One region of the Oceanimonas doudoroffii genome, then DNA from elsewhere that is predicted to be linked to it. Evidence: predicted binding sites of a transcription regulator. Region 1 holds the regulator's gene; the other holds the start of a gene.
The links. Region 1 encodes sigma-54, which starts transcription at its own class of promoters, with help from an activator protein. Its sites were predicted from a motif close to TGGCACNGTTTTNGCTT; they were not measured.
Positions count from the first base shown of each region.

Region 2: the regulator sigma-54 is predicted to act here: its motif matches at 1,846-1,862, upstream of B6S08_RS07325 (flagellar assembly protein T N-terminal domain-containing protein).

Region 1 is NZ_NBIM01000005.1:145,730-149,053, forward strand. Features, by position in the region: gene lptB (LPS export ABC transporter ATP-binding protein) at 1-595, shown strand, start outside; gene B6S08_RS14105 (RNA polymerase factor sigma-54) at 639-2,075, shown strand; gene hpf (ribosome hibernation promoting factor) at 2,100-2,387, shown strand; gene ptsN (PTS IIA-like nitrogen regulatory protein PtsN) at 2,390-2,836, shown strand; gene rapZ (RNase adapter RapZ) at 2,847-3,324, shown strand, end outside.
Region 2 is NZ_NBIM01000001.1:1,577,772-1,581,095, reverse strand. Features, by position in the region: gene B6S08_RS07335 (SDR family oxidoreductase) at 1-436, opposite strand, end outside; tRNA gene B6S08_RS07330 (tRNA-Arg) at 500-574, opposite strand; gene B6S08_RS07325 (flagellar assembly protein T N-terminal domain-containing protein) at 651-1,787, opposite strand; gene B6S08_RS07320 (FlgO family outer membrane protein) at 1,953-2,690, shown strand; gene B6S08_RS07315 (LPP20 family lipoprotein) at 2,680-3,081, shown strand; gene flgN (flagellar export chaperone FlgN) at 3,186-3,324, opposite strand, start outside.

The sequences.
Region 1 (3,324 bases):
CTCCTTTTACATGATTGTGGGCCTGGTCCAGCGGGACGCCGGCAGCATCACCATCGACGGCCAGGATATCAGTCACGAGCCCATGCACGTGCGCGCCCGCTCCGGCATTGGCTACCTGCCCCAGGAGGCCTCGATTTTTCGCCGCCTGAGCGTGGCCGACAACCTGATGGCGGTGCTGCAGACCCGCAAGGATCTGAATGCCGACGGCCGCAGCGAGAAAATGGAACAGCTGCTGGAAGAATTCAACATTACCCATATTCGCGACAGCCTGGGAATGAGTCTGTCCGGCGGCGAACGGCGGCGGGTTGAGATCGCCCGGGCGCTGGCGGCGGATCCGCGCTTTATTCTGCTCGACGAACCCTTTGCCGGTGTGGATCCCATTTCGGTGATAGACATCAAGAAAATCATTCTGCACCTCAGGGACAGAGGACTGGGCGTACTGATCACCGATCACAATGTGCGCGAGACCCTGGACGTGTGCGAAAAGGCCTATATTGTCAGTCATGGGCACCGCATCGCCGCCGGCACACCGACGGAAATCCTCGCCAACGAGCAGGTCAAAAAGGTTTATCTCGGCGAACAATTCAGCCTCTGAAGGCACCGCAACCCGCGGTTGATATGGAAGGACGTTTGCATACATGAAGCCGACTCTTCAGTTACGTCTGGGCCAGCAGCTGACCATGACGCCCCAGCTGCAGCAGGCCATTCGCCTGTTGCAGCTGTCCAGCATGGAGCTGCAGCAGGAAATTCAGCAGGCGCTGGACAGCAACCCCCTGCTGGAGCAGGAGGAAGCCGACAGCGTCAAGGTGGCCGACAACCGCAACGAAGAGCAGATGGCCGCCGACACCGCCATGGAGCGCAACCAGCTGTCCGAAGACTTGCCCATGGACACCAGCTGGGAGGAGGTTTACACCGCCTCTCCGGTCAGCGGCGGCGCCGGCCTGCCGGAAGGGCTGGAAGACAGCGTTTACCAGGGTGAAACCACCGAGAGCCTGCAGGACTACCTGATCTGGCAGATGAATCTGACCCCTTTCAGTGACACCGATCAGGCCATCGCCATGGCCATAATCGATGCCGTCGACGACGCCGGCTACCTCACCGCCGGTATCGACGATCTGCTGGAAGCGGTATCGGCCCGGGAGCTCGGTATCGAGGCCGACGAAGTGGAAGCAGTGCTCAAGCGTATTCAGCACTTCGACCCCATCGGCGTGGCCGCCCGCAGCGTGCAGGAGTGCCTGTGCATTCAGCTGGAGCAGTATCCGCCCGACACACCCTGGCTGAGTGAAGCCCGCGCCTTGCTGGCCCAGCACATGGACCTGCTCGGCAACCGTGACTACCGCAGCCTGCAGCGCAAGACCAAGCTCAAGGAAGACGAGCTCCGGGAAGTGCTGGCGCTGATTCAGCAACTGGAGCCCCGCCCCGGCAGCAGCATTATTCAGGGTAACTCCGAATACGTCATTCCCGATGTGGTGGTCACCAAGCGCAGCGGGGTCTGGGTGGTGGAACTCAACCCAGAGGCCATGCCCAAGATACGGCTCAACCAGACCTACGCGGCCCTGGCCAGCAAGCCCCGCAACAGCGAGGACGGCCAGTTTATTCGCAATCACCTGCAGGACGCCAAGTGGTTTCTCAAGAGCCTTGAAAGCCGAAATGAGACGCTGCTCAAGGTTGCCAATTGTATTGTTGAACAACAACAGGCATTCTTTGAATATGGAGAAGAGGCCATGAAGCCCATGGTGCTGAACCATGTGGCGGAAGCGGTGGAGATGCACGAATCCACCATCTCCCGGGTGACCACACAGAAGTTCATGCACAGCCCCCGTGGCGTGTTTGAACTCAAGTATTTCTTCTTCAGTCATGTGGGCACCGACGACGGGGGTGAGTGTTCGTCCACGGCAATTCGCGCCCTGATCAAGAAGCTGGTCGGGGCCGAAAACCCGGCCAAGCCGCTGAGCGACAGCAAAATTGCCCAGCTGCTGGCCGACCAGGGGATCAAGGTGGCCAGGCGAACCATCGCCAAGTACAGGGAGTCACTGGCCATTCCCCCTTCCAATCAGCGCAAACGCCTGGTTTAAAGGCAACGACAGAAGGAAGACGTTATGCAAATAAATCTGACCGGACACCATGTCGAGATCACCGATGCCCTGCGTGATTATGTGAACAGCAAGTTTACCCGGCTGGAACGCCATTTCGATCACATCACCAATGCGCACGTCATCCTTAATGTGGAAAAAATGCAGCAAATCGCCGAAGCCAAGCTGAACGTCACCGGCGGCGAGCTGTTTGCCAACTCCCAGCATGAAAACATGTATGCGGCCATCGACAGCCTCATCGACAAGCTGGATCGTCAAATCATCAAACACAAAGAAAAACTCAAGCAAAAATAACCATGGAAGTCGCCGACATACTCAGCAGGGGCTGCACCCGCAGTGCAGTCCCCTGCACGAGCAAAAAACGTGCTCTGGAAATTATCAGCGAGCTGGCTGCCGAACATCTCAATATCGGCAGCCAGCCGCTTTTTGACTGTCTGCTGGCCCGAGAGAAAATGGGCAGTACCGGCATCGGCAATGGCATCGCCATTCCTCACGGCCGGATCAGCGATGACAACAAGGCGACTGCCGTACTGCTTACCTTTGCCGAGCCGGTGGAGTTCGACGCCATCGACAACCAGCCGGTGGGCTTGGTGTTTGCCCTGCTGGTACCGGAGCAGGAATGCAAGCAACACCTCAAGACCCTGTCGCTGATCGCCGAGAAACTGAGTAACAAGCAGGTGTGCCGGCAATTACGTCAGGCCGGCAGCGATGAGGAACTCTATCAAATCATGATTTCAGCCTGAGGATAGCAAGATGCAGCTGGTGATCGTCAGTGGCCGTTCCGGTTCGGGCAAAACCGTGGCCTTGCGGGTACTTGAAGATCTCGGCCATTACTGCGTCGACAACCTGCCGGTGGCGCTGCTGCCGGAGCTGGTGCGGCTGCGCCGGGACAAACCCGGAGCGGTGGCGGTAAGCATAGACGTACGCAACCTGCCCGACAGTGCCGAGCAGCTGGAAGCCTTTCTGGCCGAGGTGCGAGCCATGGATGACGTTCAGCCTTCCAGCATCTTTATCGACGCCGACAATTCGGTGCTGATCCGCCGCTTTGGGGACACTCGCCGGCTGCATCCGCTGTCCCGCCACAGCCTGACCCTGGACGAGGCCATTCGCGAAGAAACTCATCTGCTGGCGCCACTGTCGTCGGACGCGGACCTGCGCATCGATACCTCGTCCTTAAGCATTCACGATCTCAGCGAAATCATTCGCGAACGCATCCTCGGCAAGAAAGAAA
Region 2 (3,324 bases), on a different contig from region 1:
AGGCGCCGCGATATTGCATGGCCACCAGCCCCAGCACCGAACTGTTCTGAATAATGCGGCCTTCACCGGCGTTGAGCATCAAGGGCAGCACCAGCCGGGTCAGGTGGTGGGTGCCAAACAGGTTGGTATTGAACTGCTCGCGCAGTGCGGCGGTAGGCAGGTCTTCCAGGGCGCCGGGCTGGCCGTAGGCACCGTTATTGAACAGGCCGTAAAGTTCGCCGTCGGTCAGTGCCAGGGCTTGTTCAAGGCCCCGTTCGATGCTGGCGTCATCGGTCAGGTCCAGCCGCACCGCTGGCAGGCCATCCTGTTTCAATTGTGCCACGTCCTGTTCATGGCGTGCCGAGGCGATAACATGAAATCCCTGCTGCTGCAGGTAGTGGGCGGCGCACTGGCCAATGCCGGAAGAACAACCGGTGATAAGAACGGATCTGGACATGTATGGCTCCCGTGATAAAGGAGTAGCCAATGTAGCAGAAAAGGGGTGAACACATCGAAGTGATGGCGTCCCCGGCAGGAATCGAACCTGCATCTAACCCTTAGGAGGGGCTTGTTTTATCCATTAAACTACGGGGACAGGGCCGGCACAATATTGCAAATTTCCCCCGTGGGCGCAACGCCGGTACGTGCGTTTGCCGATTAAGTAGCCGCTTTTACAGCTGTATCAGCCGGTCGCCGGGAGCAACCTGAGTGCGGCCGGCTTCGGCATTGGCCGGCTTCAGCAGGCTGTAGTCGCCGTGGCTTTGCTGTACCACAAAGGTGGCCTGGGAGTGGGTTTCGCCGTAATAGCCGGGCGTTAGCTGGCGGCGGTGGCTGAGGGTGAAGCGATCGCCCACCTGAATGCCTTCCCGTCGGCCCAGATCCATCAATACGCCTTCCTCCGACTGCTGCACTATGTTGCCCACCGCCTTGAGGCAGGCCTGGGCCTGGGTCAGATCCCGGCCAATGGTGTCCAGCAACTGCGTCACCGCCTGGCCGTAGCCCGAATTCCAAAAAACCTGTTCATGTACATTGACCTTGTCGTGCTTGCCATAGTCCCAACTGGAGCGGGTCTGATACTGGCGCTGCAACAGGGTATCGCCGGTGAGGGCATCCTCCAGGGTGACGCGCAGGCGGAAGTCCCGGGGAATGTCGGAAAAGGTCCATTTGGTCCAGTGGCCGTCTTCTATGCCGATATCTTCAATGACGCCACTGAGCAGCAGCCGGGCCTGCTGCCGGCTGGCCAGCACATCGCCGCCCTGGCGCAGGCCGGCATTGCGGGGCAGGGCGGTGTCGGTGCTCAGCCCTTGCGCCGGGGTTGACGTAATATTGACGTTTGGCGACAACCTGGCCGCCAGCCGTTCGGCAACGGCCGCACCCAATTCATAGATTTGGCCGGTGCTGGCCTGCTCCGGCCGCAGCAGGGTAAGGGGAGTAATGCTCATGCCCGGACGGTAGCGGCTGGCGCACTGCGCCTGCTGGCGGCGTTCGCCGGGCCAGATGTCGGCGCGTACCGTCAGCCACAGCCGGCCCTGACGGCGCTGCTCGTCGAGGATCACGTAATCCATCAGTTCGCCCTGGGCGGAAATGTCCAGTTGCTGACCGGTAAAAGCACCGTTGGTGGCCGACTGTACCGTGCTCAGGGACGCCCCCGATTGCAGCAGGGCGTCGCTCAGGGCTTGCTCCAGGGCCTGCTGGCGGGCGGTATCGACGCCCAGGCTGAGCGGTGCCGAGCCTTCGGCCTGGTACCAGTCGGCCCGAACGAGTAGTGGAAATAGCAATAGCAGTGAAGCGAGGGATTTTATCGGCACGGCGTTCTTCCTGTAACATGATGAGCCGAATGGCTTCGGTGCAAAGATGGCAGGAATTATGCAAAATTCTTGCCGGGTACCGGCATATCGTCGGCGCGAAAGAGTAAAGTTGGTGCGCCGGCGGCCGATAGGATAATCATTCTGTTTTTGTTCGGGAGTCTGTTGATGACAAGAGCCCTTATTGTTCTGGCCGCCGCCCTGGGGCTGTCCGCCTGTGCCGGAAGCCCTCGGTTCGACGGCCAGAACCATTATCTTCCCCACGATCACGCGGCTCATTATGTCAGTCATCAGCCGCTGGGCGAACCGCCGGCCCCCGTCCGTTCTCCCCGTCACAGCCAGGATGGCGTGCCCATGCGCATGAGCGCCGGCACCCGCAGCGCCTATCTGCCCGAGGCGGGACCGTCGCTGGTGGGCGGTCAGACTCAGCTGCAACAGCACATGTCGGCCCTGGCCTACCGGCTGGTGTCGTCGGCGCATCATATGAACCGGCAGGCCGGCATTGCCGTCAGTGGCTTTGTCAGTCAGGAAGACTACACCAGCCAGGACGAGTTCGGCCGCCTGCTGTCGGAAACCATGATGTTTCAGCTGAATCAGTACGGCCTCAAGGTCATGGACTTCAAGGCGCTGCCCTTTATTCGCATTACCCCCGAAGGGGACGTGAGCACCAGCCGGGATCACCGCCAGCTGAGCGGGCGCATCAATGCCCAGTATCTGCTGCACGGCACCATCAGCGAAACCCAGGGTGGACGGCTGGTCAATGCCCGCTTGATTTCCATGGCGGATCACGGCCTGGTGGCCAGTGCCCAGCAGTTTATTCCCGACTACCTGGTGGCGGCCATGCTGGATACCCGTGGTCCGCAGCCGGTGATTCCCGATTACATAAGGAAGCGTTATGAGAAATAAGCTGCTTGCCCTGCTGGCATCACTGTGGCTGACCGGTTGTGCCGGCCAGGGCTCGGCGGACGCTCCCGCTCGAAACCATCTCTATGCGGTGGGGTATGCGCCCATCAGTTTGCAACGTCCCGCCGATTACCAGCAGAAGCTGCTGCACGCCATGCGCGCCTCGCGCATGGACGCTTACCGGGAGCTGAGTGAGCAACTGGGCGGTGTCATGATTTCAAGCTCCAGCCAGCTCGACAGCCACATATTGCAGGATGGCACCGTCAACAGCGCCAGCCGGGGGGTGGTGCGGGGCGCACGGGTAGTGAACAGCTACCCCGACGGTGACATGTACGTCACCGAGCTGGAGCTGGATCTGGCGCTTTATCGAAAACTGCGGCGGGACGGACAGTAACATCTCATCGGTTTGCCGGACGGCAGACAGCCCCGGCGTTGTTGCGTATCGCGAGGGGAAGGAGTGACCCGTGATCGGCATATAGGCAACGGTCGGCCTGACCATTACACCTTGAAGCCGGTGCCCTTGTTAATGCCCTTGGTGTGGCCTTTCTGATCGTAGGTCATGCTCTGGCGTTCGTGCAGCCGGCTCAGAATGTTGGCCAGCTGGCGGGTGCCGGCGAGGGATTGCTCCAACACCTGC